DNA from 2 places in the Aeribacillus sp. FSL K6-3256 genome. Region 2 is predicted to be linked to the other one. Evidence: predicted binding sites of a transcription regulator. Region 2 holds the regulator's gene; the other holds the start of a gene.

Region 1 (15,373 bases), 520 kb from region 2:
TGAATATTTTCTAATGAGGGGATCTAAGCAAATTTTGCAGTGCTTTTCCATATAAATGAAGGGGCACACGGTCTTCGCTAATATAATAAAATATCGCTAAACCGTTTTCTAACGAAAGAATAGTCCATGCTATTTCATCCGCAGATAGAGCAGAATCGTTATTCTCTTTCGACTTCAATTTTTCAATCGCCTTGGAAATTTGTTGTACCGCTTCCGTTATCATGTCAGACCATTTTCGGCGTATCGATTCTTCACGCATCGCATAAAGAAAAAATTCCATGTTAAGCATGCTCCACGTTCGATTTTTCTGCCTAACTGACAGGAAATATTCATCCATCGTTTCGATAAAATGTGAAAGCGAATGCTGTCCGTCTATGACTTGAAGAATGTTGTCCACATGCAATTGCATTTGTTGCTCCAAAATAGCTAAAAAGAGCTCTTCTTTGGAACGAAAATGGGCATATACCGCCCCTTTGCTAAATCCGGCATGTTCTGCAATTTTATCAACAGAAGCGCCGTGAAAGCCGAATCGAGCAAAGATTTCAACAGCTGACTCTAAAAGTAATTGCCGCGTTTCTTTTTTTCGCTCCTCTTGGGTTAATCTTCGTCTGACCAATTTGCTATCCTCCCTCTCTCTTGACAATCATACCATATAGCATTAACATACCAAATAGTATATAAATTCTAATCAGTATACAAATTATAATTTCACATTATGCTGGACGCAACTATCAACAATGTCCTCCTAGATTTATAGATCATGAGTGAAAAAGGAAGAGGGGAAGAATGCGAAAAGAAGAAAGCCTTACAACACAGAAACCAACTTTGCCCCAAATTTTGGCTGAAACTTGTAAAATTGGAATTATTCAATCAAATCTCGTTCCGATGTTGGCTGGATTGACATTGGCATTGTATACGTATCAGATCAGCCTGTTTGAGAAATTGCCGGAAATGTTATTTGCTTTGATTGGATCGATTTTCGTAATGGGTGCAGCTGGAGCTTTTAACAACTTATATGACCGAGATATAGATTCTATCATGGAAAGGACGAAAAACAGACCGACTGTGACAGGAGCAATAAAGCCTAAAACAGTATTATGGCTTGGAATCTGTATGTCTATTTTAGGAATTGCAGCCCTTGCATTAACAACTCCTCTAGCAGCATTCCTAGGGTTTCTAGGTTTGTTTTTTTATGTTGTCCCATATACGATGTGGAGCAAGAGAAGAACAATTTATAATACGGAAATTGGCAGTATTTCTGGAGCAATGCCCCCTCTCATCGGATGGGCTGCTGTTCATCCGGACGTGACACATCCAGCCATTCTTGGTCTGTTTGTGATTTCAATTATTTGGCAAATGCCTCATTTTTATGCTATAGCTATTCGCAAGCACGATGAGTATAAGGCTGCGAAGGTCCCTATGCTCCCAGTTGTCAAAGGTGTTAAAAGAGCATATATACAAACGAATATTTATTTAATTATTTTAATTGCAGCAAGCTTTCTTTTTGGGCCTTTAAGCCTCGGTCTTATGCTAGTAGCCCTTCTTTTAAGCGTTCTGTGGCTTATGTTAAGCATTTTCGGCTATAAAAAGATGGATTCAGAGAAATGGGCAAAATCAATGTTTCTTTATTCTCTGTTTCATATGACAATCTTATTTTCAACTGTCATTATCTATTCTCTTGTGGGAATTCTTTTTCATTTATAAAAGAAAGTGTTTCTAAACAAATTCATGGCGGCATAATAAATGTTGGGAATTAAGGGGCTGTCCGATGAGTTCCTAAAATGAAGGATCGGGGAAAAATACTACTGTGAAGGACAAAAATAATCAAATAAAATTTGTAAATGTCCTTCATAGAGGCAATGAAGTCCAACAAGAAGCAGTTGTATATGCTGAATGTCCGTCATACAACTTTTGAAGAACCTAATGAAGAAAAAAAGCATAAGAAAAGTCCTTCATAAGACTTCTGGAGGATATAAACAAGACAGGAAAAATGGTCTATCCGATAAGTCCCTAAAATGAAGGGGCTCCAAAAAGTCAGTGAATCCTGACTTTTTGGACAGCCTCCTTTCCAGCTTTTTATTTAAAATCTTCCCATTTCAAGTCGCTTTCTGCGAGCAATTCAGCAAAGCTTTTCTGTTTTTCCCGCTTTTGTTCCTCTTTTCTTTTACGCTCCAATTCCAGTTTTTTTAATTTCTCCTTTTCTTCTTCAATTTGCTTCTTCATATCTATAAGCTTTTTCGCTTTTTCTTCGCCGATCTGATCTTTGAGATTCCATGCATCTTTCATGTTTTTTCCCTTCCTTTGACCAATGCATGCTCTTTTTTATCCTAATACATCGTGAATATTCTGCATGTTTTTTTCCATCCATGCAATTGCTTCATCGATCGTGGCAAACTCTTCCGCTTCAAACGTCATTTCATCTTGAATCAGCCACACATCCTTTTTTTCATATCCCATTCCTCCTACAGACCAATGCAGAAGGGTGTACGGATGATTGTCATGGAGAAAGGACACCCATGTTTTATTTAAAGCAATGTTCTTTAAAGAAGCTAGACGTTCCTTCAATTTTGTTCCCTCATTTCACAATGCAGCTCATTCTTGGATTGTAAATTTGCATTGGACTTTTGAGCATGAATATTTGTTTTTGCCCGTGATAATCGATTTGCAATTCATCATCTAAAAAAACAAGCTTTGATCGCTCCACGTACACCGGGACAAAATTTGTATCAATTTTCATATCATCCTCATCAAGATCTTTCACAAGCCAAAGAACAGTAACACCGCTCATGACACAGCCGCAGCCATCTGTATCATATTTCAGCTTTATATAGCGGTTTTCGTTCATTTCCAATATCTCTTTAAGTTTTGCTTTCGCTGCGTTTGTAAACGAAATGTTCATAGGCTAAAATCATCCTTTTTTAATTTTGCCTCCATTCTATCATATTTTAGCTCTCTCCGCTTATTGAAGCAGAATGAACATAACCGATTAACGTTTTTTAAACATTTATAGAGAAATATTGACAAACTATTAGCCGGGTTAGTTGAATAAAGCTGTTGTTTTTATTTGTGAGAAATCAGCGTTATTTTCACAAGCAAATTATGACACGTCTATTTTCTTCCAATCAATATCATTGCATTCCCTAATACTTTTTTGTTCAATAAAAGCTTTGGCAGTTTCATTACTTTAGCGAGTTTGTAGCTTTTCAATTCAGATACACCATGTTTCTTTAAGGAATTTAAGAGCTCTTTTTCATCCCCAAATATTTTTTCATCCATAAACAAATCTAAAAAGACAAATCCACCACCAGGTTTTAACACTCTTAATGCCTCTTTCATTACTTCTGTTTTATTTCTTTCATCTTTAACTTCATGAAATGTTAGACAACTTACAATTATATCGAATTCATCATTTTTAAAAGGCAGTTTTGTGGCACTTGCTTTCAGAAAATTTATTCGATCAGAAACCCCTTCAATTTCAGCGTTTCGTTGGCATTGATCTTTCGAATATTCCCAATCGTCGCCCCAATAATCAATTCCAGTTAATAGAGACTCAGGAAAAGCCTTTGCAAGTTTTATAATCAGTGAACCGCTGCCTGTTCCTATATCCAGTATTTTTCCTTGCCCATCCCAATTCACCTTGGCAACAATTAAGTCATGTATTTTTGACTGATAATTTCCCCCAAATGCTGCGAATTGGTAATAAGAATAAGAAAGGATAAATGTAATATAAATTAATGGTAACGCTATAATACCTGACAAAACTCGCAGATATAAATTAATAGGTAAGAATGTCAACAAAATGAATAAAAGTGAAAAAAGCAAAAAAATTAGTAGTTTATTCATTCGAATCCAAGTTTGATACCTAGCATTTGTTTTCAAGTTATCAGCCATCCTTAAATCATAAACTGATTACCGTAGCAATTCGGTCATTGAATTGCTACGGCTCGTGTAGTTGACTAGCGAAAAGATACAGCATAAATTAAACTAATATTCATTTAATTTGGTGCTGTATCCTTTCCTTCAGTTTAAGTAAATTGTTTCACAATATCATTGTTTTATCAATCTTTATTATAATTTGCTTTAAATGGTCGAACCTTTTTTTAACTCTACATTCGGATGGAAAATTTCAAAACTAATTTGCATTTTAAGCCATTTTGACTATTCAGGTTGTAAAATATATAGTGGAAATAGGTGTCGTGTTCTGAGCGGTTCTGTGAGGAGTTTTAACGACGAATGGGTTTGAGGAACTTCTCTGAACGATTTTTATTTTAGGAGGAAATAACATGGAAGTTTTTGCAAAATATTTAGCAGGTATTGATAACCCCGACCACCGCGACCGAACAGAGGAAATTTTGGCGTGGGTTGCTAATAAATTTCCAAATTTGAAACCGCAAATCAAGTGGAACAAACCCACATTTACCGATCACGGCACATACATCATTATGTTTGCCGCAGCAAAGAATCATTTGAGCATTTTACCCGAAGAAAAAACAATGGTGCATTTTGCTGATGAAATCGTTCAAGCTGGCTACAGCGCTTCTTCACGCTTGTTCCGAATTCAATGGTCTGAACCAGTTAATTACGAATTGCTTGAGAAAATAATTGAATTTAATATCAAGGATAAGGCTGAGAATTCGAATTTTTGGCGGAAATAGCATAATATCGAAGGAGGAAGACATGGAAGTTTTTGCAAAATATTTAGCAGGTATCGATAACCCCGACCACCGCGACCGAACAGAGGAAATTTTGGCGTGGGTTGCTAATAAATTCCCAAATTTGAAACCGCAAATCAAGTGGAATACGCCAATGTTTACCGATCACGGCACATTTATCATCGGCTTTTCCACAGCGAAGCATCATTTGAGCGTTTCACCTGAAGAAAAGACAATGATGCATTTTGCCGATGAAATCGCCCAAGCTGGCTACAGCGCTACCAAAGGCTTGTTTCGAATTCCGTGGAATGAGCCGGTAAATTACGAATTGCTTGAGAAAATGATTGAATTTAATATTCAGGATAAAGCAGACTGTTCAACTTTTTGGCGGAAATAGAATAGGATAGCCCTTAGAAAGCCTGTGAGGGCTTCTGAGAGGCTTTAAGAAGTTGATAGCTACAAAAACGCTTTTTCATGCCCCAACACTCTTGTTGTGGACGCCCTGACACAGCTAATGTCAAAGCTTTTTTAATAAGTGTAAATTATTACAGGAGCTAAGAAAATAATTCTCTTACTTATTCCAGAAAATGACCCTATAGTGGCAGAGTGAAACTTAATTGTTTTTAGTTAACCGTGAATGTCACTTATTCACTAACGGGTGCTTTTTTAGTGAAAGAAAAATTAATTGATTTTAAGATTGAGATCATGTTTTAGTTATTCCATTATAGGGCGCCGATGGTAGAGTAGCAAAAAGCCCAATTTCTCAAATTTTTAGAAATTGGGCTGTTAATTATCGTCATTTTCTAAGCGTTGTAAATCTGCATTTTCCTGACCTTACGCTACCCCTATTAAATTTGTATTTCTAATGCTGTTTTCTTAGTATTGCTCAATTTCAATAATATCTCCTAATTTTAAAACATGTTTTTTAGTCAAGTAATCAACAATTCGTAATTCTCTTTTTAGCTGATCGATATAATGAATATTGCCGACAAGCTTCTTTATTTCACCTTTTTGATAATAGGTGAATTGTAGAGTAATGTTCTCTTCCATAGCCTCACAGATAACTTCATTAAATTCTTCATATTTTTGTTCATCTAAAACCGGTTTTTCGACTTTATCTAAACTTTCATTGTATTTCCTTAGTAATTTCACATGCTCGGGCAGCATCATAGCTGTCCATTTTATGCTTCCACGATCCTGAATCATTGTTTATCCCATCCTTTGCTTTCTTTTCTTCATATTCGTTACGCATAATGCCCGCCGATCAGCTTGTTGCGGTGAAGACTCGTTCCTGCCTTCGTATACGAAACAGCGCGCAGCAGTGCATTGGAGCCGTGCTTGTTCCGAATCGCATCCATTACATATCCTAAACGATGCTCTTTTATGCGGTTCGGCCTAAACAAATCAAGCTGCATGCCGCTGTCTTTTTCCACGTTGGAAAGAGAGATGGAAATTTTTCTGACTGTCTTCCCCTCATAAAAACGATCAAACAGCAAAAGGCAGGCTCGATAAAGATCCATCGTAATATTTGTTGAGACATCCATCGTTTTTGAACGGTAAAATCCTCCTCCGCCTTCCTTTTGGCTGTAGCCGATTCCAAGGCTGATTGTTCTCCCCGCCATCCGGTGTTCCCTCGCTCTTTTTGCCACTTCCTCGCACATTTCTAAGATGACGCATTTCACCTCTTCGGGGTCCGGATAGTCGCGAAGCAATATTTGATTTTTTCCAAAACTGATTTGCCCCAGCATAATCGGAGAGCCTATGTCGGAAAGATCTATTCCCCATGCGTGGTAATAAAGCTGATTCCCCATGACGCCGAACTTCTTTTCAAGGAGCTCTAACGGATAATTTGCGAGCTGACCGACTGTAAAAATTCCCATTCGATTTAACGTTTTTTCAAGTCTTGCCCCAATCCCCCACATCTTACGCAACGGCTTGATGCTCCACAGCTTCGTTTTGACATCATCATACGTCCATTCCGCTATACCTTTCTTTTTCGCCTCCAAATCTAGACAAAGCTTCGCCATCAATATGTTTGGACCGATCCCGACCGCACATGGGAGAGAAAATTCATTTCGTAAATCTTCCACAATTTTTTCGGCCAGACTATGCGCATCCCCCCAAAGTCTTTCTGTTCCATCCGCAGTAATAAAACATTCATCTACGCTGTAAACATGGATGTTTTCTTTCGGAACATAGCGGTTCAGCAGCCGAGTAATTTCAGCAGAAATCCGTAAATACGTCGCCATTTTCGGAGTGATGAGGCGGATGCGGGGGTCGTTTGGAATTTGAAATAAGCGGGATCCGGTTTGAATTCCGAAATCTTCCTTCAGTTTTGGTGAAGCGGCCAATACAATGCTTCCTGTCCGCTCTTTGTCCCCAACGATAGCAATGTGGGCTGTTAAAGGATCAAGCCCAAGTATGACCGCCGCACAGCTCGCATAAAAGCTTTTCATATCGATGCATAATATATGCCGGTTTGGAAACGATTCATAATTCATTCCATCATCCCCTCATGAGAATGTATGTTCGGTTTTATTTTATTTTCATTGTATGGGAATATACGTTCGGTTTCAATGGGAATTTGCGCCATTTTTCGCGGTACAAAAGGAGCATAACAACGAAGTACGGCATCGAAAAACAGATATTAAGCTTGGAAAGCTTATTCAAAATACAGCCGCGTTTTTTAGAAGATTTAAGTTGGAGACAAATCGGTGAAAGAGCTGAATTTTTTATCAAAATAAAAAGACGCTTGACGCGCCTTTTCAGAAGTGAGAGCGGAGATTTTAGCGAAAAGTCCGCCTTCAGCTTTCTGTTCATTTCCTGCATAATGCTCCCGGTCATTTTTGCCGAAACAAATTTCCGGCAACTTTTTCAAATAGGGAGGGCATGAGACGATAAACAAGCCCGCCAAGCTCCATCCAAACAGGCATATTAATTTCCCGTTTATTTGTCAGCATCACGCTCACGATTTTTTGTGCAACAGCTTCCGGATTAAGCATCCAGCGTTGGACGTTTTTCACATAATCCCCTGACGTATCGGCAAGATTGAAAAAATCCGTTTCAATTGGACCCGGATTGACAGATGTTACAAAAATCCCGCGGTCCGCCACTTCCATCCGCAAGCTGTTCGTAAAGCCTAAAACAGCATGTTTTGTAGCAGAATAGATGCTTGATTTCGGAGTAGCTATTTTGCCAGCCTGAGAGGCGACATTAATAATATGCCCTTCCCGTTGGGCCAGCATCTTCGGAAGAACCAGCTTTGTCGCAGCAATTAATCCGAACACATTTACTTTAAACATTTGCTGCATCTCTTCGAATGTTGCTTCCTCTGCATTTCGAAAAATACCAAAACCAGCATTATTGACTAAAACATCCACTCGGTCAAAATTCTCTGTGATGTCCGTAAATACTTCGGAAACTGCGTCAAGGTCACTGACATCCAGTTCGTAATATGTACAAGAAATAGAGTGAGAGGCTTGAAGCTCATCCGAAAGTTTCTTGAGACGATCCTTCCTCCTAGCCAGCAAAACTAAATGTCCACCGCTTTCTGCAACGATCCTTGCGATTTTTTCCCCGATCCCGCTCGATGCCCCCGTAATAACTACCAATCGATCTTTAAGCCGCGAATTCATTTATTTGTCACCTCTTCGTTGCGCGGAAAAAAGTAAAACGCCATTTTCTATTCTTTTGTTAATTTTTCCATATTGTTCTAAATAATCAAGCTGAGCAACAGTTTCTGATATAGCAAATAAAAGCTCTTGTTGATAAGCAGACGGAAAAAGAAGCTTGCAAAGAGCAAACACCGTCATTTCCTGTTTTTCTAAATGCTTTAATACGGTGAGCGCGCGTTCATGCTGTTTGTCTAAACGGTTCCGAATCAACAGGTGAGGATCGAAAAATTCATCTTTATGACCCGGAAAGACAACAGAAATCGGAATATGCAAAAGCTTTTTCAAAGATTCATTATATTGCAGCTGAGGTTTTGGACGCTCTTTTCCTTCATACGGCATTTCAAGAACAGGATTGGAGGAAATGGTTTTCAGCAAATGATCGCCGCCGATCATTCGGCAGTCTTCCTCATTGTACAAAACGATATGGCTTTGGGCATGTCCAGGAGTCTCAATGACTGTAAACCCAGGCATCCCGTCTATTTCATCTCCTTCTTGAATGGAGGAGGTCAGCGGATGATTGCGTGGATATAAGGAAAGATCAAGATGATCTAAGTGTGACGCAAACGACTCCGGGACGGCAAACTGCTTCAATAATTCTAAAAAAAATTCCTTTTGCCGATCAAAAAAACGCACATCATGAGAAAGCCAAGGAGCAAGCAAACGATGGCCCAAAACACGAAGATCGCCATCAAAAAAATCGAGCAAACCGATATGGTCAGGATGATGGTGGGTAAGAATGACCTGCTCAATATCCTCAGGCACAAGCCCTATTTCCTTCAGCTTATGTTCAAAAACTCTCCACGCTTCCTCCGTTTTCATCCCTGCATCCACTAATGTCAATGCGTCCCCTTTTACAACATACACGTTCACATCTTTAATCGGATAAGGTATAGGGATCGTTATTTTATAAATTGCATCTTTGCTGAACATTTTTGCAAACCGCCTTTAATTTTTTAATATAACTTATTTTACACATGATAAATCAATTTGTCATTTTATTCGAATAATTCATAAGTATACTTGACAAGCCGTTGGAACTGATAAAAAATTAATTCTACAACGCTTTTAGAATTTAAGGCAGGGAAACATTTCATCATACAAGCCCATCCAAAGCATGCGCTTCTGTTGCTTAACAGATGAATAGTAAAACGTTTTCTCGCTACCTTTCCCACTGAATCTCTTCTCTTTTAAACTAAGTTTATAGGGAAGAAGTTCAAAAGAAACATATAAAACGATCAGGAAGGAGTCTCTTTTTATGTACAAGTTTGGATTTATCGGAGCCGGATCTATGGCGGAAGCTATTATATCCGGATTGATCAACGGGAACAAGTGCCGGAGAGAAGAGATCGTTGTGACAAACCGTTCCAATGAAAAGCGGCTCGAGGAGCTGCAAAAAACATACGGCGTCACGATTACAAAAGATAAAAAGCATTTGTTTGACAACACAAAAACGATTTTTTTCGCGATGAAGCCGAAGGACGTTGACGAGGCAGTAAAAACAGTCCGCGAATACGCAACAGAAAACCATCTTGTTATTTCCATGCTCGCAGGCGTTTCAACGAAAGCAATTGAAACATTATTCAACAAACGTATTCCCGTCATTCGAGCAATGCCGAATACGTCCGCTACCATCAGACAATCAGCAACCGCCTTGGCACAAGGACAATATGCAACGGATGGTGACCTGTCAGCAGCTGTTGAACTGTTTCAATTGATCGGAACAGTTGAAATTGTTGAAGAAGACAAGCTCGATGCCGTCACAGGACTGGCAGGAAGCGGACCAGCCTATATTTATTACATAGTAGAAGCAATGGAAAAAGCAGCAGAAGAAATCGGTTTAGAAAAGTCCATGGCACGCTCCCTCATTGTTCAAACACTTTATGGGGCAGCATTAATGTTAAAAACGTCTGACAAAGAGCCGTCTACTCTAAGAAAAGAAATAATGAGCCCAGGCGGCACAACTGAAGCCGGCTTAAGCGTCCTAAACAATCATCACGTAGATGAAGCTATTATAAGCTGTGTGAAACGGGCAGTCGAACGGTCAAAAGAATTAAACAGCGCTTTGGAGGAAAAACTGGTGAACGAACAATAATCTGAAATCGGACTCGGGTTCAGCGAGCAATACTGAACCCCTTTTTTATATTTACCAAGCAGATCATATGACAAAAATAATCATAATTGCTAAAATTTTAAAGGAAATATTTAGGGAGGCGAATAAAAGATGAAAGACCGATTATTATTTTCTCCATTTACGATTAAAGATGTCACATTGAAAAATCGAATTGTCATGTCGCCGATGTGCATGTACTCAGCCGCAAATAAAAAAGGATTTCTTGAAGATTTTCATTTCACACATTACATTTCAAGAGCGGTTGGACAGGTGGGCCTCATCATTCTTGAAGCAACAGCTGTTACGCCGGAAGGCAGAATTTCTGAATTGGACCTCGGTATATGGGAAGATGACCATATTATAAAATTGGCTGAACTTGTGCAGCAAATCAAATCATACGGAGCGAAAACAGGCATCCAGCTTGCTCATGCAGGAAGAAAGTCAAATGTGAGCGGAGACATATTCGCCCCATCTTCAATTCCTTTTGATCAAAACAGCCGTACACCGAAAGAACTGACAAAAGAACAAATAAAAGAAACGGTTGAAAAATTTCAATTAGGAGCAAAACGAGCTAAGGACGCAGGCTTTGATATCATCGAAATCCATGCAGCCCACGGTTACCTCATTAACGAATTTTTATCTCCGCTATCAAACAAGCGCAATGATGAGTACGGAGGAAGCTTAGAGAACCGCTACCGGTTTTTAAAAGAGGTTATCCAAGCCGTAAGGAAAGTGTGGGAAGGCCCGTTGTTTGTTCGTGTTTCCGCCAGTGACTATGTTGAAGGCGGATCGACGATAAATGATTACGTACAAATTGCTAAATGGCTGAAAGAGGATGGTGTCGATTTGATTGATGTCAGCTCAGGAGGGCTTGTCCCGGCAAATATAGATGTTTATCCCGGGTACCAAGTGCCATTTAGCGAAAAAATCAGACAGGAAGCAAACATCAAAACAGGGGCAGTCGGCTTAATTACTTCACCTTTGCAGGCGGAAGAGATTTTAAAAAACAACCGGGCGGATCTTATTTTTGTCGCCCGCGAATTATTGAGAAATCCATATTGGCCTTACCATGCAGCTAATGAACTAAACGCAAAAATTGAATCGCCGACACAATATGAACGCGGATGGCGCGTATAAAAGAAGAAGCTGTCTCAAAAAAGCCTTTTGAGGCAGCTTTTGTTTGCATATTGCATTTTCCAAAGCATACAGTGAGTGTTGAATCAACATATAATTCTTTCATTGCCGCAACCGAAAAAATTTTGAAAGTTCAGAGATTCTGCAAGAATCATGTCGACGATTTTTTTGCCCGATTATAGGACTAAATATGCCTGTAGACGATTCTTTTATTCTATGTAAAAAAGGCGGCGAAAGCTTCATTTTTGGCATCCCCATACCATTTTCTACTTTTTAGGAATTGGGACACATAAAAAATCATGGGCAAGGCTTGCTTCTGGAAATACAGCCCTTGCTTCAGCAAGAAGCATTTGACAATCCTCTTCGCCTTGATATCGCGAGCTAATATGCGTCAGCCATAACGTTTTTGCGTTTGCCTCTAAAGCAATTTGCGCTGCTTGAACTGTTGTCGAATGAAAATAATTGTAGGCCAAAAGCTCTTCATCCTTTGCAAATGTCGCCTCATGCACTAAAACATCCGCATCCTTTGATAATTCGACGCTTTGCTTGCAATATCTTGTATCACCCAAAATCGAAACAATCCGTCCTTTTTTGACAGGACCTAAAAAATCTTTTCCATTCAAAACTCTTCCATCAGCAAGTTGGACTGTTTCGCCATTTTTTAATTTTTTGTATATAGGTCCAGGTTTTACTCCAATTTCTTTTAATCGATCCGCTAAAAGTGTTCCGGGCAGATCCTTCTCTATAATCCGATAACCGAATGAAGGGATGCCGTGCTCCAATTTCTTTACCTTAACGATGAATTGATCATCCTCAAAAACGGTTTCATCGTCAAATATTTCTTTTGTAATAAGCGGATATTTAAGATGAGTAAAGCTTAACTTCAAAGTTTGTTCCACAAATTCTTTAATGCCGGGAGGACCGTAAATTACGAGCGGGCTCTCGGCGCCATGAAAGGATCTTGTTCCTAACAAACCGGGAAGTCCGTATATATGATCACCATGCAAATGCGTAATAAAAATTTTTTCAATTTTTGCCGGTTTGATGTTCGTATATAAAATCCGGTGCTGTGTCGCCTCGCCGCAATCAAACAGCCAAATAGAACCGCGTTCTTCAAGCAATTCAAGCGCAATGGAAGACACATTTCGATGTTTGGCCGGCAGACCAGCACCTGTTCCTAAAAAATAAAGATTCAACGTTCGCTCCTCCAAATGTCTTTTTATCTGTTATTATAATACATTCATTCAATATTTAGCAGAAAAATCAGCAAATATTATTTGCGTTACAGTACGTTTACCTTTAAAATTAAATATTTGAACGGGTACATATTTTTAGCAAAATTTATAGCAAAACGATAAAGTGAGGTACGTTCAGTGAATACAATCCAGTTACCAAAAGCAATCATCATTATATTCGGAGCAACAGGAGATTTAGCAAAAAGGAAATTATTCCCATCCATTTACCGTTTATATCAAAGCGGTAAGATCAGCGAAGAATTCGCGGTCGTTGGCGTGGCAAGAAGACCATGGACGAACGAAACGTTCAGGGAAAATGTTAAAGATTCCGTTGAAAATGCAGTTTCCGTCAACAGCGATCTAACATCCTTTACTTCGCATTTTTATTATCATCCGTTTGATGTATCGAACCAGTCTTCGTATCACAGCTTAAAAAGCTTACTTTCCGACTTGGATGAAAAATATCAAACGGAAGGGAACCGAGTCTTTTACTTGGCGATGGCGCCTGAATTTTTCGGAATCATCGCTAACAATTTAAAAGAGCACGGTTTAAAAGATACAAACGGATGGACAAGACTTGTCATTGAAAAGCCGTTCGGCCATGACCTAGCTTCCGCCCAAAAATTAAACGATGAAATCCGTGCCGCATTCGATGAAGAGCAAATTTACCGAATCGACCACTATTTAGGAAAAGAAATGGTGCAAAATATTGAAGTCATTCGATTTGCCAATGCGCTTTTTGAACATTTATGGAATAACCGTTTTATTTCCAATATTCAAATTACTTCAAGCGAATCACTCGGCGTGGAAGACCGGGGCAACTATTATGAAACATCCGGTGCGCTCAGAGATATGGTGCAAAACCATATGCTGCAGATGGTGGCTTTGCTTGCGATGGAACCGCCAATTAAATTAACGACTGACGAAATTCGTTCCGAAAAAATTAAAGTGCTTCGTGCTTTACGGCCAATTCAGGAAAATGAAGTCGACAGCTATTTTGTAAGAGGCCAATATACAAAGGGAATAATTAATGGAAAAGAGGTTATCGGCTACCGAGAAGAAGCAAATGTAGATCCCGATTCCAATACAGAAACGTTTGTGGCCGGAAAGATTTTGATTGACAATTACCGTTGGGCAGGCGTTCCTTTTTACATTCGCACAGGAAAGCGGATGAAAGAAAAATCAACAAAAATTGTTGTCGAATTTAAAGATATTCCAATGAACCTATACTTTAAAAAGGAAAGCGACCGCGTTCCAAACTTGCTTGTCATCCATATCCAGCCTGATGAAGGGATTACGCTTCATCTCAATGCCAAAAAAGCGGGAGTAAGCTCAGAGGCTACACCAATTAAGCTTTCTTACAACAATAACGGCATCGACGGCATGAACACTCCGGAGGCATATGAAAGATTGCTATATGATTGCATGCAAGGCGATGCCACGAATTTTACCCACTGGGATGAAGTCGCCTTATCATGGGCATATGTTGATCCGATTTCAAATGCATGGTCCCGTAAAAAAGCGGCCTTCCCTAACTATGAGGCAGGCTCGATGGGTCCTAAAGAAGCGGATGAACTTCTTGCCAAAGACGGCTTCCATTGGTGGCCGATCTAATGACATTTTTCAATTTAAAAGTGTTGCCTTATTAAAACACCCCTTGTACAAATAGGGGTGTTTTATCATATTGATGCTTTAATAATTAATAACGAATATCAAACTTTTGAAAGCCTTCCACTTCATCATGTTCCGTTAATTGTATATTTTCAACTTTTGAAAAAGGACTACCTTTTTGAATAGAGGCAAGAAAGTTCTGTAAATTTTGCTCCTCTCCTTCTGCAACGATTTCAACCGTTCCGTCCATCTTGTTTCGAACCCAACCGGAAATTTGGTGCTCGACCGCTTTTGATTGCGTAAAATATCGAAACCCCACTCCTTGCACACGTCCTGAAACAATGATATGGTATTGCTTCATTTTTTCACTCCTTTCATAAATATTCTTCATTTCTATCTTAATTTATTTTTTACCGAATTTAGATATAAACGAAACGGTTTGTGAAAGAATTAATCAAAAAAGTGATAGTTAAAAAATATATCCAATAGAGGCTGTCTAAAAAGTCAAATCCTCATTGAAAAATATCAATCTATCAACATTTCTAAAACATTAAAAGAGCGTCTATAAGCCGAAAAACGACTTATTAAACATCCCCATCCAAATTATAGAAAGTAAAGTTCATAGGGGGAATTTACACAATAATTTGGACTTGACCAAAGAATTTTGCAAGTTAAAAAGATAGAAAATCAATATAAGATGGAAAAAATCCAATCACAACTAACGCCAACCGAATGAAAAATATTAGAGTTCATAGATAATACGTGAAATTGCAGATGAAATGTTCATTTCCATCCGAACGGTCAAAAACCATGTCAACAACATTTTAAAAAATGGAAGAAAAAAGCAGCAAAAAAAAAAAAAAAAAAAAAAAAAAAAAAAAAAAAAAAAAAAAAAAAAAAAAAAAAAATTAGGCTTATTTAAGAGGTAAGTTTAGTTATCGAACTTCTTAATTGCTT
Region 2 (15,373 bases):
GTGCGCGGAAATGTAATTGAAAATGGAATGCCGCGTTTTTTTAAAAGACTTGCCGAAGGAGTTTTTGATGAAGAAGATCTTGTTTTCCGTACAAAGGAATTAAACTCTTTTTTAGATGAAGCAGCACAAACATATCGATTTGATCGAAATTCTGTAATCGCAATCGGTTATTCCAATGGAGCGAATATAGCAGCCAGCCTTTTATTCCATTTTCGGGATGCGCTAAATGGAGCCATCTTGCATCACCCGATGGTGCCGAGAAGAGGAATGGATCTGCCGGATCTTTCAGGAAAAAACGTTTTTATTGCAGCTGGAAAGCGTGATCAAATTTGCTCTCCTGAAGAATCAATAGAGCTTAAAACATTTTTAGAAAATAACAACGCAAATGTGCACTTGCATTGGGAAAACGGAGGACATGAGCTGACTTTATCAGAAGTTCAGGCAGCATCCAATTGGTACCGGCAGCTTTATCAAAAATAAGCTGTGAAAGATACCAATAAAAGCAAGTAAATTGGATCAAAATGTTGCCAGCAATCAATTAGCCGTCATTCCAAAATGTTTATAACAAAATGCGGAAGGAAATTGGGCGTGCTCTTCCATTTGTAAATGTTTGTCATTCTCAAGGCTCGTACATCGATATATCAAAAGAGCTGCTTAATTCCACGCAAAGCGGATCAAAAATGATCCGTAATGCAAAAAGTTTCGTCAAAGTGCGGGAGTTCTTATATTTGAAAAAATGTTTATCAATTTTGAACCTTGTGCATCAATATATTAACAGAGCCGCCGAATTCCACAAGATTTAAATAGAAAATCGTGAGCGTTCGGTGGATTTTATGAAATCAAGATAAGTATTCGCAAAATAAATGTTTTGACAGAGGCACTAATTTGCAATTTTTCAGTAATGCTTTATTCTGTTTTAATTAATTGATATAATTGCCGAAAAAAGAATATCGTTCTAAATAAAAAGATTGAAAGTAAAGGACGGAATTGCTTTCAAGCAAACAGTGGGGCTGTCCGATGAGTTGCTAAAATGAAAGATTTTGAGAAATACAACTGTGAAGGACAAAAATAATGAAATAAAATTTATAAATGTTCTTTATAGAGGCAATGAAGTCCAACAAGAAGCGATTGTATGTGCTGAATGTCCGTCATAAAACTTTTGAAGAACCTAATGAAGAAAGAGAGCAAAAGAAAAATCCTTCATAAGACTTCTGAAGGATATAAACAAGATTGAAAAAAATTGTATGTCCGATAAGTCCATAAAATAAAGAGGCTGTTCAGAAAGTCAAAATCCATTGAAAACCGAACATCATAAACATTGATATATCAACATTTCTAAAACATTAAAGGGGCGTCTAAAAGCCGGAAAATCGACTTATGATATGCTCCCCTTAAGGTAGACAGATTAAAATATAAAAAATCTGTTTTACCTTAGGGGGAGTTTTCTATGTATAAGCAATATACTACAGAGTTCAAACTTGAAGTTTTACTTGCATATGAAAACCGAGAATGTACTATTCAAGAGCTTTGTAAAAGGTATCAAATAGACAGCCCCCTCTTTATTTTGTTATTGCAGCAGGCTGCAATCGCTTAAGATATTTTTATGCTGCTTTAGACAACCTCAAGAATTTGAACATAATGGAACAAACAATAAACAGTCGAGCAACTGCTGCTTGAAAATGAATAAAAGAATCCTTTCATAATTTCATTTGTAAAGCCATAATAATATTTAATAGCTTATTAGTTAAAAACTGATTTTTCTGATAGAATTTGTTATAATGTTAACGAAAGGAGTTGAAATATTGTGACAAAAAAGACTAGATTAGGCAAGACCGATATATATGTGAACCCAATCGGGCTTGGAACAAATGCTGTTGGCGGGCACAACATTTTTCCAAACCTTGACGATGAAACTGGGAAAGAAATCGTTCGTACAGCTTTGGATCATGGAATAAATTTTTTGGATACGGCATTTTATTACGGTCCTGAGCGTTCGGAAGAAATTATCGGTGAAGTCGTCAAGGAGTTTGGCCGTCGTGATGAAGTAGTCATTGCTACTAAAGGTGCTCACAAATTTGTAGACGGAAAAGTTGTTCTTGATAACTCTCCCGATTTCCTTCGCGAGTCGGTCGAGGGCAGCCTGAAACGCTTAAAAACGGATTACATAGATTTATATTACATTCATTTCCCGGACGAAACGACACCGAAGGATGAAGCTGTCGGTGAATTGAAGAAGCTTAAGGATGAAGGGAAAATTCGTGCGATCGGTGTATCGAATTTCTCGCTCGAACAATTAAAAGAAGCGAACAAAGATGGGTATGTCGATGTAATTCAGTCCGAATATAACTTATTTAAACGACAAGCAGAAAAAGATTTGCTTCCTTACACGGCGGAAAATGGAATATCGTTTATACCATATTTTCCACTTGCCTCAGGTCTATTAAGCGGAAAATATTCGAAAGATGAGAAGTTCAATGATTCACGTGCACAAAATCCTTTATTTCTAGGGGAAGCATTTGCGCGTAATCTCGAAAAAGTCGAGCAATTGCGTCCAATCGCAGAAGCGAAAAATGCTGAAATTGCTCACGTTGTGCTAGCATGGTATTTAACGGTCGATTCCATCGATGCGATCATCCCTGGTGCGAAGAAGCCGGAACAGGTACTTGACAATTTAAAAACGTTAGATGTCCAGTTAACAAAGGAAGAAATAGAGAAAATCAGTAAGATTTTTCAATAATTTTGTAATAAAGCTGTGATGGAAATATCCCATTCACAGCTTTTAATAGGACTTTCTCATTCGTCAGAACGTTTAGAGAAGAAGCAGGAGTGGTAATATGAGACGTGTTTGTGTTTTTGCAGGATCGAATCCGGGAACAAATCCTAAGTATAAAGAAGCAGCTATCAAACTAGGAGAAGAATTGGTAAAAAACAGGCTTGAGCTCGTATATGGAGGCTCCAGCATTGGTCTGATGGGAGTGATTGCAAACACCGTATTAGAGTTAGGAGGCACCGTATTGGGCGTTATGCCGACGAATTTATTTCAAGGAGAGGTTGTCCACAAGCATCTCACTCAGCTTTATGAAGTCAATGATATGCATGAGCGGAAAGCAAAAATGGGAGAGCTTTCAGATGCGTTCATTGCTCTTCCCGGAGGCTATGGTACTTTTGAGGAAATATTTGAAGCGGTTAGCTGGGGGCAGCTTGGGATTCATGAAAAGCCTGTGGCGTTGTTAAATATCGATGACTATTACACGCCGGTAAAACAGATGATTGAGAATGCGGTAGAGGGAGGCTTCATGCCTGAAACGCATAAACAGTTTATGATTTTTGCAGACAATCCCTCTATATTAATAGATAAACTTCGTGCGTACAAACCGCCTTTGAAGACAAATAAGTGGATCGAACTAGATCGATAAATGAAAATATCAGAACTTTACTTCGCCTTTAGCTTTCTGATCAGTTTGTCTAAAAATGACAAGCTGATCAGAAACGTCAATGTTTAGTCGTTTATGCTTTTTTCAAGAGCTTTCAGCTTATGTTCAAGCTGTTGAAGCGCATCATCAATTTGATTTGCATTTTTCTCTAAATAGATTGGTTCGCCAAATGCAACGACAGCTTTTTTTCCGGCAAAAAAATCTTTTAAACTTTTTGGACCATGATAGGTTGCAGGCAATATGGGAACGCCGGCTTTCATCGCAATTGTAACCGCGCCTCTTTTTAAAGGAACTTCCTCGTCTGTTCTTGTGCCGCTCGGGAAAATTCCAACAACTTTATTTTCTTTTAACAGTTTCAAAGGAATTTTTAGTGCGCTCGGTCCAGGATTTTCACGATTAACTGGAAAAGCATGCATCTTTTTCAAAAACCAACCTATGAGCGTGTTCTGAAACAATTCTTTTTTGGCCATATAATGGACATGAATTGGAAAAAGTGCTGCGGCGAGCAAGACTACATCTACCCAGCTGCGATGAGAGCATGTAACAATAAAACGATGGTCTGCCGGAATATGCTGCTTGCCTTTGACTTCTAGCAAACTAAAAATTTTAATGATCAATATTGCAAGTTTTCCTGCTAAATGATAAATCATTTTGTTCCCCCCGAATGACTTCCAGAAATATGTTTGCGTTGCAAAAGATCTGTATTTTCGGTTAGGGCGCATGTCGATTTTGTCTGCGTTCAGTTTAGCATTTTTACGTGATGCATGTAAAGTCGGTAGTACATCGTCAACGAATCGTCTTATCCAAAGTCAGTCAGTGAAAATACCGCCGTTTCATTGGAGGATGGGCAGCCGTATTCGGTGTTTTTTAGATGAACAAGTATTTGTGCTGAAGGTTATTGGCACTGGATAGAAGGAGCAACCATATCAATAATAAAATGCTTTAATTGGAAAAATCAATTTTAATAGCAGTTACTTTGTTTCTATAAATTTTATATTTGATGATACAAAATATTGAGAGTAAAGAAGAGAAGAAGCAGATAAACAAACATCAGTGCAATCTGCCTTTTTTATTTAAAAAGCAAGAGATAATCAATCCAGGCATCAGCGTAAAAAAATATGTAAGAAAATCTGACATAAAACTTCAATTCTCTCATTGAATGGGATACACTGATAGGGAAAAATTTGATTGAATGTGGAAATAAAGAAGAGTGAATTTGGATAGATGTGATGTCAATTTCTATTTACTCAAGTTAAGATGGGGTATTATAGTGAGCATGATGAATCGCCAAAGCAGGGTAGGTAAAGCTTTAGCGATTATCATATATGTTTACTCACTATAAAGAATAAATGATGGAAATGACCATTTTTCTATCTTTTAAATGACTCCTTGTTCTACCATTGCATCAGCGACTTTTTTAAATCCTGCTATGTTAGCGCCGACGACAAGATTTCCGGAGCAGCCGTATTCATTTGCAGCGTTGACGCAATTTCGGTAAATGTTCTTCATGATATCACGTAATTTTGCGTCGACATCTTCAAAGCTCCAAGATAATCTTGCGCTGTTTTGAGCCATTTCTAATGCTGAAACAGCAACTCCGCCTGCGTTAGCAGCTTTTGCAGGTCCAAAAAGAATATTGTTTGATAAAAACACGTCGATCGCTTCTAATGTAGACGGCATGTTGGCGCCTTCTCCAACAGCTTTGAGTCCGTTGGAAACAAGGAGTTCAGCTGCTTTTTTATCGATTTCATTTTGAGTAGCGCATGGGAGGGCAATATCGCACGGAATGGACCAAATTCCGGAACAGCCTTCATAATATTCTGCATGAGGATGTTCATTTACATATTCTTTAATTCTTTTTCTTTCAACTTCTTTTAACCTTCTAACCGTTTCAAGATTAATTCCATTTTTATCAAAAATGTAGCCATCAGAGTCGCTGCATGCGACAACTTTTGCACCTAATTGTGTTGCTTTTTCAATCGCATATATGGCAACGTTCCCAGAACCAGAGACAACAACTGTGCTTCCTTTGAAGCTTAATCCATGGTCTTTAAGCATTTCTTCAACAAAATAAACAGTTCCATACCCTGTCGCTTCGGTTCTCGCTAGGCTTCCGCCGTAACCAATGCCTTTTCCGGTTAACACCCCAGCTTCAAATCCGCCGCGTATTCTTTTATATTGGCCAAACAAGTATCCGATCTCTCTTGCGCCAACTCCAATATCACCGGCAGGAACGTCAATATCTGGTCCAATATGTTTGTAAAGCTCTGTCATAAAGCTTTGTGTAAATCTCATAATTTCCCCATCTGATTTACCTTTCGGATCAAAATCAGATCCGCCTTTTCCTCCGCCGATCGGCTGCCCAGTCAATGAATTTTTGAAGATTTGTTCAAATCCTAAAAATTTAATAATGCTGGCGTTGACGGTCGGGTGAAAGCGCAAGCCTCCTTTATATGGCCCAATTGCACTATTATATTGCACTCTAAATCCGCGGTTTACACGCACTTTTCCTTCGTCATCCACCCATGGAACGCGAAAAATGATCAATCTTTCCGGCTCAACAATTCTTTCAAGTATTCCGTGCTTTATATATGTAGGATGTTGAGCAAATACAGGCACAAGCGAGTCAAATATTTCTTTTACAGCTTGAAGAAACTCAGGCTCATTCGGATTTTTTTCTTGCACGGATTGAAATACTTCATTGACATATTGCTTTGCGTTTTCCAATTCACTTTGTTTCATAAGTAATTGATTCATAGCACCTCTCCTATACCTAAAATTTAAGCAGTTAGAAGAATTCAAACAATTCAGTAAATCATCCCGGCACTGGCTAAGGAAGCGAAATCTACAATAAAAAATTCTACAACAAAATAAATCAAAAAACAATGACTGTTGAGAATTGTTGCATAATAGCTTTGCATGCAGGCGCGGAGAAGGCGCCTGAAATTTGTTTCATTGAATCTAGCTTGTCTGCATACATATTGATTAGAAAACATTTTTAAAAATTTAGCATCGCTAAGAGAGGGAATTTTGAAAATTTTATAAAAAGAAAAAGGATGCCTCACCTGTTTTGAGACATCGAATATTCAGTGTATGGAACGGTATAGCCCGATCACTTTTCCGAGTATTGTCACATTTTTTAAAATAATCGGTTCCATTGTTGGGTTTTCCGGCTGAAGCCGTATAAAGTCTTTTTCTTTGAAAAACCTTTTTACGGTCGCTTCATTGTCGTCTGTGAGCGCGACAACGATGTCGCCGTTATTGGCTGTTTGCTGTTGTCTGACAATAACTAAATCTCCGTCCAGAATGCCTGCTTCGATCATGCTTTCTCCGACTACTTCAAGCATGAAAAGTTGATCATCACCTGACGCAATATGATTCGGAAGCGGAAAATATTCTTCGATGTTTTCAACGGCAGTGATCGGAATACCAGCCGTCACTTTTCCGATGACCGGCACGTTGATCACATTGTTTGTTAGAAGGTGGCTGCCATCATCGTCCAAAATTTCAATGGCTCTCGGCTTTGTGGGGTCTCTTCTAATCAGTCCTTTGCTCTCAAGCTTTGCTAAATGCCCGTGAACAGTTGAACTGGAGGCAAGACCGACCGCTTCGCCGATTTCTCTTACAGAGGGAGGGTATCCTTTCTTTTTTACTTCCTCCTTAATGAAGTTCAAAATATCTTGTTGTCTCTTAGATAATTTTGTTGACATGTCAAGCACCTCAGTCATATCAATTTGTGTCGATTATAGCATGATTTTTCCAAAAAAGCAAACGTAAGTTCGAATATTTGCTTGACAGAAACATGTGTTCCCTTTTATACTTAAAAACAAAAAACCGAACAAATATTCTGTTTCAGGGGGCGGTTCTAAATGGATAAATTATCATGGTCTTACATCGTTTCTTTTTTCCTTGTCATCATGGCGGCAGTTTTGGCGATTTCGTATACTGGAGAAAGGGAAGAGCTCGATCATTATTTGGAGGTTCAAGTGAAGGAAGGGGACAGTTTGTGGAAAATCGCTGATGAATATAAAGAATATGACAATATGTCTCATTCAGAGTTTGTTAAATGGGTTCAGGAGCGAAACAATCTCCAAAGCCTTGTTGTAAAACCGGGGGAAACAATCGTCATTCCGATTGAAAAAAATAAATACTACAATGCTGAATATTTGGCAAACAAAGAATAACCGCAAGGAGCATTTAACATGAGAGCAGTCGTTTATGCAAGAGTCAGCACTGAAAAAGATGAGCAGGAAACATCTTTGAAAAGACAGAAGGACGAGCTGTTAAAGCTCGCAGCTGAAAACGGTATGGAAGTTGTTGAAGTGATAGAAGAAAAAGCGAGCGGGTATGATGTTGATCGTGAAGGGGTTTTTCAACTGCTGGAATTGATTGAGGAGAAAGAAATTGAAGCGGTATTAATACAGGATGAAACAAGAATTGGCAGAGGGAATGCCAAAATCGCCATTGTCCATTCCATTTTGAAACAAGGTGTGAAAATTTTCACCGCTGCCCATCGCGGGGAGATGGAACTGTCTGAATCAGACACGATGGTGCTTGAAATCATAGGAATTGTCGAAGAATATCAACGAAAAATTCATAATTTGAAAATAAAGCGGGGAATGTTGAGAGCTATACAAAATGGGTACAGGCCTGAAAAAAATTTAAAGAATAGAAATTCTTCCTATAAAAGAGAGCGAAAAGAAGTTCCGATCGAGGAGATTGACCGATTGCGGAAAAACGGCCTGACATTTTCAGAAATAGCGGCAACGTTAAGAGGATTCGGCTATGACGTTTCAAAAGCTACTGTCCATCGCAGATATCAACAATTTTTGTCAGAAAAAGGAGAATCATAGCAATAATTGTTGTCATTAGTGGTTGCATTTAGTATGATAAAAGAGCGCGGCAAAAATATACAAGGGGTTCAGCTTATGATTTCAAAAGAAAAACTTAACCGTATTAATGAACTATCTAAAAAGTCTAAGTCAGAAGGATTGACGCAAGAGGAAAAGCTTGAGCAGCAGCAATTAAGGCAGGAATATTTAGAGTCGTTTCGTCGGGATTTTCAAAACACCTTAAAAAATGTTACAGTGATTGATCCGAAAGGTAATGATGTTACACCGGAAAAATTGAAAAAATTAAAAAATAAAAGGCTGCATTAATGGATGGGGTGTTGCCTTATTACAACAATAAAGATAAGATTATAAACTGAAAATACAGATGAGAGGATGATAATGGTGACTCATTCCATTCAAGATTTATCCATCATGACGATTCGAACATTATCCATTGACGCGATTGAAAAGGCGAATTCCGGACATCCTGGAATGCCAATGGGCGCCGCACCAATGGCTTATGCGCTGTGGACGAAATTTATGAACATTAACCCTGAAAACCCTAATTGGTTTAATCGAGATCGCTTTGTTTTATCTGCCGGACATGGATCGATGCTGCTTTATAGCTTGCTTCATTTATCGGGTTATGATCTTTCCATGGATGATATTAAATCGTTTCGTCAATGGGGAAGCAAAACACCTGGACATCCTGAATACGGACATACACCTGGCGTTGACGCAACAACTGGACCATTAGGCCAAGGAATAGCAATGGCCGTTGGAATGGCGATGGCAGAACGTCATTTAGCAGCTACATATAATAAAGAAGGATACAATATTGTTGATCATTACACATACGTCATTTGCGGTGACGGTGACTTAATGGAAGGGATTTCCTCTGAAGCAGCTTCCTTAGCTGGTCACTTGAAGCTTGGACGATTAATTGTTCTTTATGATTCGAATGATATTTCCCTAGATGGGGATTTAAATAAATCATTCTCAGAAAATGTAGAAGAGCGCTTTAAATCTATGGGCTGGCAAGTGCTGCGCGTTGAGGACGGCAACAACATTGAAGAGATTTCGAAAGCCATTGAAGAAGCCAAATTGGATGAACAACGACCGACATTAATTGAAGTAAAAACAACAATCGGATATGGTTCGCCGAATAAAGCAGGCACTTCTTCCGTTCATGGTTCGCCGTTAGGCCCAGAAGAGACAAAATTGACAAAAGAAGCCTATGCATGGACATTTGAAGAAGATTTCTATGTTCCAGTAGAAGTTTATGAGCATTTTGAGAAAAATGTAAAAGAACGTGGAAAGCAGAAAGAAATTGAATGGAATAATTTGTTTGAAAAGTATGAGAAAGAATATCCTGAACTTGCAAAAGAGTTAAAGGCAGCAATCAATGGTGAATTGCCAGAAAATTGGGATCAATCTTTACCTTTTTATGAAGAAGGAAAAAGCGTTGCAACCCGTTCTTCTTCTGGAGAAGTATTAAATGCAATAGCTGAAAAAGTTCCTTATTTCTTTGGGGGATCTGCAGACTTAGCTGGATCAAACAAAACGACAATAAAAGGTTCAGGAGACTTTTCTGCGGAAGATTACAGCGGACGAAACATTTGGTTTGGTGTCAGAGAGTTTGCCATGGGAGCAGCATTGAACGGTATGGCTCTGCATGGAGGTTTACGTGTTTTTGGCGGAACGTTCTTTGTTTTCTCTGACTATTTGCGGCCAGCGATTCGTTTAGCAGCATTAATGAATCTCCCTGTAACTTACGTGTTCACTCATGACAGCATAGCGGTTGGAGAAGACGGACCAACACATGAGCCGATTGAACAATTAGCTTCTTTGAGAGCAATGCCGAATCTTTCTGTCATTCGTCCAGCTGATGGAAATGAAACAAGAGCTGCGTGGAAGGCTGCGCTTGAATCTAAATCAACACCGACTGCATTAGTATTAACGCGCCAAAATTTAGAAACTATTAAAGGTACGAAAGAAAATGCTGAAGAAGGTGTTGCAAAAGGCGCTTATGTCATTTCACCGGCGAAATCGGATCAACCGGATGCTCTTCTACTTGCATCAGGTTCAGAAGTAGCATTAGCTATTAAAGCTCAACAAATTCTTGCATCTGATGGAATTGATGTGCAAGTCGTCAGCATGCCGTCATGGGACCGTTTTGAAAAGCAATCAAAAGATTATAAAGAATCAGTTCTTCCTAGCAGCGTAACGAAGCGTCTTGCGATCGAAATGGCATCTTCGCTTGGCTGGGAGCGCTATGTCGGATCTGAAGGTGAAATCTTAGCTATCGACAAGTTTGGAGCATCTGCACCTGGGGAAAAAATTATAAGCGAGTACGGTTTTACTGTTGAAAATGTTGTCGAAAAAGTAAAAGAATTAGTTCGGAAATAATCGCCAAAATTAGTGCCTCTATCCGCCACCATAAGACAAACCTTTTACATTCCTTGCTTTATAATAGCAAAAAAGGAATGTAACAATGAGGTGAGCGCATGAGGCACTTTTATTTGTATTTGATAAAAAAGGAATTTGCTGAGCATTTTTATCATAGGGAATCGAAAATTTTTCAGTTATATCAAGAATTTTTTTGGACAAGGAAAACGCATCCTATTTTTGAACAATTGGAAAGGCAAGTCAATTATATTTCAAGAGCCATTCCCATTTCAGAAATAGATTTGCTGCTTCAGTCATTCTTGTCTCACCGAAACCATTATCAAAAGGTATCATCGATTCACGCCATCCAAATGGAAAATCAAAAAGGACAAGCTACTATGGTTTTAAAGGAACGGTATATTGAAATGATTTGTACCGGCAGCTTTGACGGTGAGTTATTGTTTTTTGATATATTGGGAAAATTTGATCCTTATTTTTTTGCCATGGATTTTACAAATGAACGATACGGGTGGCTGAGTCCGATTAAAGAAAGAAAATTTGTCTAAAGTTGCGGAAATTTGCTAATGAAATATTGTATAATGTCATATGGTTTAGTACACTGTATGATAGACAACATGAAGGAGGAAATAAGATGGAACTTTGGCTGGCGATATTAATCGCTGTTCTGGCATTACTTGCCGGCGTAGCGCTAGGCTTTTTTATCGCTCGAAAGTATATGATGAATTATTTGAAGAAAAATCCACCTATTAACGAACAAATGTTGAAAATGATGATGATGCAAATGGGAATGAAACCGTCCCAGAAGAAAATCAATCAAATGATGAAAGCGATGCAAAATCAATTAAAATAATTTCGTTTCAGGCATTATTTAATGATTTTTCATTAAATTAGTTCATGATGACCAATCATATTTTTTGACATCATGTAATTTTTATCTATACTATTTAATATATGCGTTGTTTTATACGGAATTGTGAAGTAAGAATTAGTCTTTCCTTTCTCAAGGTAAGATTAATTCTTTTTTCGTTATAAGAAGTTGTAAGAATATGGTATTCATGGCAGGAAGGTTCATTGTAATAATGTGCGGAAAATGTCAAACGTTCTTTTAAACATTTATTCAATGATCTGTTAGAATGGATGGAGGTAAATCTTTTGGAAGGAGCAGCAAAATGTCGGAAATTAATGTGTTTTTAGCATTTGGAGCAGGTTTTTTATCGTTTATTTCTCCGTGCAGCTTGCCTTTATATCCTGCTTTTTTATCGTATATAACTGGGGTATCGGTTAATGAGTTGAAAACTGAAAACGCTATGCTGCAAAAAAGAAGCTTATTACATACTTTCTTTTTTTTAGTTGGTTTTTCTGCCATTTTTATCGCAATGGGATTCGGCACATCCTTGATTGGAAACTTTTTCTTGAACTATCAAGATCTGATAAGACAAATAGGAGCGATCCTCATTATCTTTTTTGGACTTGTTATTCTCGGTGTTTTTCAACCTGATGTTTTAATGAAGGAAAGAAGGATTGAATTCAAAAATCGTCCAGCCGGATTTCTTGGATCTGTTCTGATTGGTATGGCGTTTGCAGCTGGATGGACTCCATGTACGGGCCCAATTCTTATGGTAGTAATCGGTTTAGCGGCAACCAATCCTAGTTCTGGAGTTCTGTATATGACAGCATATGTGCTAGGCTTTGCAGTACCGTTCTTTATTTTATCATTCTTCATCGGGCGGATGAATTGGATCAAAAAACATAATGTGAAAATCATGAAAATTGGAGGCATATTCATGATTTTCATGGGAATTCTGCTGTTTTTTGATTGGATGACTAAAATTATTAATTGGATGAACAAAATTCTTATATTTTTACCAACCGGGTTTTAATTTTTAGTCATTTAAGAGAAAAACGAGATTTTTGACAATATTTTAAACCTCTCGGTACTTTTTTGTGACAGAAAGTAGTATAATATCAAAGGATTTAGTTTGCGAGGATAATTGAGGTGGAATTAATTTGAAAGCATTGATCGTTGACGATGCGAAATTTTTAAGGGAAACATTAAAGGACATTTTGAAAAAGCATAGTATTGAGGTTGTTGCAGAAGGGGAAAACGGCATCGAAGCGGTACAATTATACAAACAATTACAACCAGATGTATTAATCACAGATATCACAATGCCGAAAATGAACGGCATTGAGGCTATTACAAAAATTAAACAGGAATTTCCGGATGCGAAAATCATTATCTGTTCGGCAATGGGACAGCAAAAAATGGTTATCGAAGCGATAGAAGCAGGAGCACTCGATTTTATTACAAAGCCTTTTGATGAAGATCGTGTGATGGAAGCCATCAAAAGAGTTATGAATTAGCCTTTTCATTTTGCTTTTTTTTCTATAATATTATTAAAGAAAGAAGCTGAAAATAAAAGGATGGTTCTGCATGGTCATTTGGTCTTCTATTACGGCTGTATTAATGGGCATTGTCGTAATTATGATCAGAACAAAGGCTGCTAAAAAGCCGGCGACAGCGAAAAAAATTATTTTGCCTCCGATCTTTATGAGCACTGGAGCCCTTATGTATTTATTTCCGCAATTCCGCATAACGCCGATGGAAATTTTGGAGGCGTTGACAGTCGGGCTGATTTTTTCGATTTTTTTAATAAAAACCTCTACTTTTGAAGTTCGGGGAGAAGAAATCTATTTAAAAAGGTCAAAAGCTTTTGTTTACATTTTGATTGGTCTGTTAGTTGTACGAATTCTGCTAAAATCTTATTTAAGCGCGTCTATCGATGTTGGCGAATTAAGCGGTATGTTCTGGCTGCTGGCTTTTGGAATGATTGTTCCTTGGAGAATTGCGATGTTCATTTCGTATAAAAAACTGAAAAATCAACTGAACGGAACGTAAAAAATACATATAGCTGCCGGCTGTTTAAAGCAGGTTACCGTTTATTCCATATAAATAAGCCTTTCGGGACAAATCCCCGAAAGGCTTATGTTTTTGTTTAAAAGAGTGCTTCATATTTGGAATAGTCGATATTTTTTTCTTTTAGTCTTTTAATTAAAAATTTATGGTCCCGTTTTGGAGTTGCGATAATATAGCCTCGAATGACTAAATCTTGCGTAATAGATGGAGCTTTTTCTTCTAATGCCAGTTGACCGATTTTTGCTGCGATTTTTTGTCTGGCAACATCGCGGAAAAGCTCTGGAACCGGTGCAACCAATTCTTCTAACAACGCCTTTTGTTCCTCTGACCATAAATGCCGAGTCTGTTGAATATAATACTCTTCCCAATCAAGTTCAGATTTTCCGTCTTCTTTCGGCAGCCGTTTCAAAAATTTGCGAAACATGAAGAAGCCGCCAATCGATAACATAGTTATAAGAAACACAACCCATATGAGAATAAACCATAAAAACCAGCCTTCAAGCATGAAATCACCCCCATCGCCTTAACATTTCCATTAATTCGTGCACTTCGGCGAAGTTGATGAAAACCGTTAAGGATTAATCGACTCATATGCATCTATCAATTCTTTTACAGCACGTCTCACAGCTTCTAATTTCTTTTTATGACGGCCGACAGAAAAGCAGTCATTAATTTCCGCGAAAACTTGGTATTCAACTGCATCACGGTAAATACTGATTTTAATATCGCCTGATTTGGAAGGATAAATTAACATTTCATATAAACGCCCGTTCATGACAGCCTCCAGACTTAAAAATTTTATATTATCAATATCTGTCATTTGCTGAAAAAAAGCTTCCATTTTCACCTTACTATATTTTATGATAGATTCCACTTTCATTTCAATCATTTGTCATCAACTTTTTATTATTAACAAAAACATTGTTCTAAATGAAAAATAGATATAACTTAAAAATTCGTCATTAAAGAAAAACCATAAACGAAGGATTTCCGCAAGACATAATATGTAGAAAAGACGTGTATAAATTCAAAACTGCGGCAGTCCAGAAAGTCAAATTCTCATTGAAAACATAAACATCATTTCAACATTTCTATAAGATGAAAGGGGACGTCTATAAGCCGAAGAAAGACTTATGATATGCTTAAAAGCCATAGTATGACAAGAGTTGGACGATGCATTGATAACGGCCTAATGGAATCTTTTTGGGGAACCTTATAATGTGAAAGAGGGATATGAAACGTTTGAAGCGTTACAACAGACCATTAAGGAATATTCAGTTTTATAATAACGAACGTTATCAAAAAAATTAAACGGCTTAAGCCCATTAGAATGTAGAGCTCAAGCCGCTTAAAGCATTTTTATTATTTCCGCTGTCTACTTGGGGACATTTCAATTAAACATCCCCATTTTTTTATAAATCATGCTCCGAGTTATGTTTTTGGCGGCTATGATTTCGATTTTTTATTTTTTTCGATCCAGATAACGGCTCTGGCTGTCCCTTCCGATTTTGAACGTTTTGTTTTTGATCATTTTGTACTTGATCTTTTGCCATATACATCGCTCCTTAATATTTAATAGTAAAGAATAGCATTGTTATCTTTCGTCGTTTAGTTTGAATGATTTTGAAATCATTCATTCATTTTAGAATAAATTGATTTCTTGAAAAAAACACTATAGAAGATAAAAAAACGAAAGGAGTGCTATATTTGCCGTACCATAAAAATAAAAAACAAGCATTTGATGCAGTGCAACAAGGAATGGTGGAAGTTCATAAAGTACA

Evidence for each region. The regulator LexA, encoded in region 2, represses DNA repair genes until DNA is damaged. The targets are predictions, from matches to a motif close to CGAACATATGTTCG.
Region 1: a site for LexA is predicted at 7,209-7,222, ahead of NSQ84_RS11785 (UV damage repair protein UvrX). Genes of this name have one in related genera too.

Annotation. Positions count from the first base shown of each region.
Region 1 covers NZ_CP150188.1:2,443,140-2,458,512, forward strand. Annotated here, with positions in the region: gene NSQ84_RS11740 (TetR/AcrR family transcriptional regulator) at 11-616, opposite strand; gene cyoE (heme o synthase) at 787-1,704, shown strand; gene NSQ84_RS11750 (DUF3886 domain-containing protein) at 2,077-2,286, opposite strand; gene NSQ84_RS11755 (DUF2552 family protein) at 2,323-2,565, opposite strand; gene NSQ84_RS11760 (iron-sulfur cluster biosynthesis family protein) at 2,576-2,899, opposite strand; gene NSQ84_RS11765 (class I SAM-dependent methyltransferase) at 3,109-3,891, opposite strand; gene NSQ84_RS11770 (iron chaperone) at 4,284-4,655, shown strand; gene NSQ84_RS11775 (iron chaperone) at 4,678-5,049, shown strand; gene NSQ84_RS11780 (YolD-like family protein) at 5,529-5,858, opposite strand; gene NSQ84_RS11785 (UV damage repair protein UvrX) at 5,897-7,153, opposite strand; gene NSQ84_RS11790 (SDR family oxidoreductase) at 7,493-8,287, opposite strand; gene NSQ84_RS11795 (MBL fold metallo-hydrolase) at 8,288-9,256, opposite strand; gene proC (pyrroline-5-carboxylate reductase) at 9,582-10,418, shown strand; gene namA (NADPH dehydrogenase NamA) at 10,548-11,573, shown strand; gene rnz (ribonuclease Z) at 11,837-12,766, opposite strand; gene zwf (glucose-6-phosphate dehydrogenase) at 12,944-14,419, shown strand; gene NSQ84_RS11820 (acylphosphatase) at 14,505-14,777, opposite strand.
Region 2 covers NZ_CP150188.1:1,927,494-1,942,866, reverse strand. Annotated here, with positions in the region: gene NSQ84_RS09305 (alpha/beta hydrolase) at 1-480, shown strand, start outside; gene NSQ84_RS09300 (transposase) at 1,448-1,594, shown strand; gene NSQ84_RS09295 (aldo/keto reductase) at 1,805-2,737, shown strand; gene NSQ84_RS09290 (TIGR00730 family Rossman fold protein) at 2,835-3,416, shown strand; gene NSQ84_RS09285 (lysophospholipid acyltransferase family protein) at 3,500-4,084, opposite strand; gene gdhA (NADP-specific glutamate dehydrogenase) at 4,812-6,191, opposite strand; gene lexA (transcriptional repressor LexA) at 6,521-7,144, opposite strand; gene NSQ84_RS09270 (LysM peptidoglycan-binding domain-containing protein) at 7,304-7,618, shown strand; gene NSQ84_RS09265 (recombinase family protein) at 7,637-8,287, shown strand; gene NSQ84_RS09260 (DUF896 domain-containing protein) at 8,363-8,593, shown strand; gene tkt (transketolase) at 8,666-10,675, shown strand; gene sirA (sporulation inhibitor of replication protein SirA) at 10,789-11,220, shown strand; gene NSQ84_RS09245 (YneF family protein) at 11,307-11,525, shown strand; gene NSQ84_RS09240 (cytochrome c biogenesis protein CcdA) at 11,845-12,555, shown strand; gene NSQ84_RS09235 (response regulator) at 12,683-13,039, shown strand; gene NSQ84_RS09230 (CcdC protein domain-containing protein) at 13,110-13,574, shown strand; gene NSQ84_RS09225 (DUF2621 domain-containing protein) at 13,672-14,097, opposite strand; gene NSQ84_RS09220 (hypothetical protein) at 14,164-14,481, opposite strand; gene NSQ84_RS09215 (small acid-soluble spore protein P) at 15,005-15,145, opposite strand; gene NSQ84_RS09210 (hypothetical protein) at 15,300-15,373, shown strand, end outside.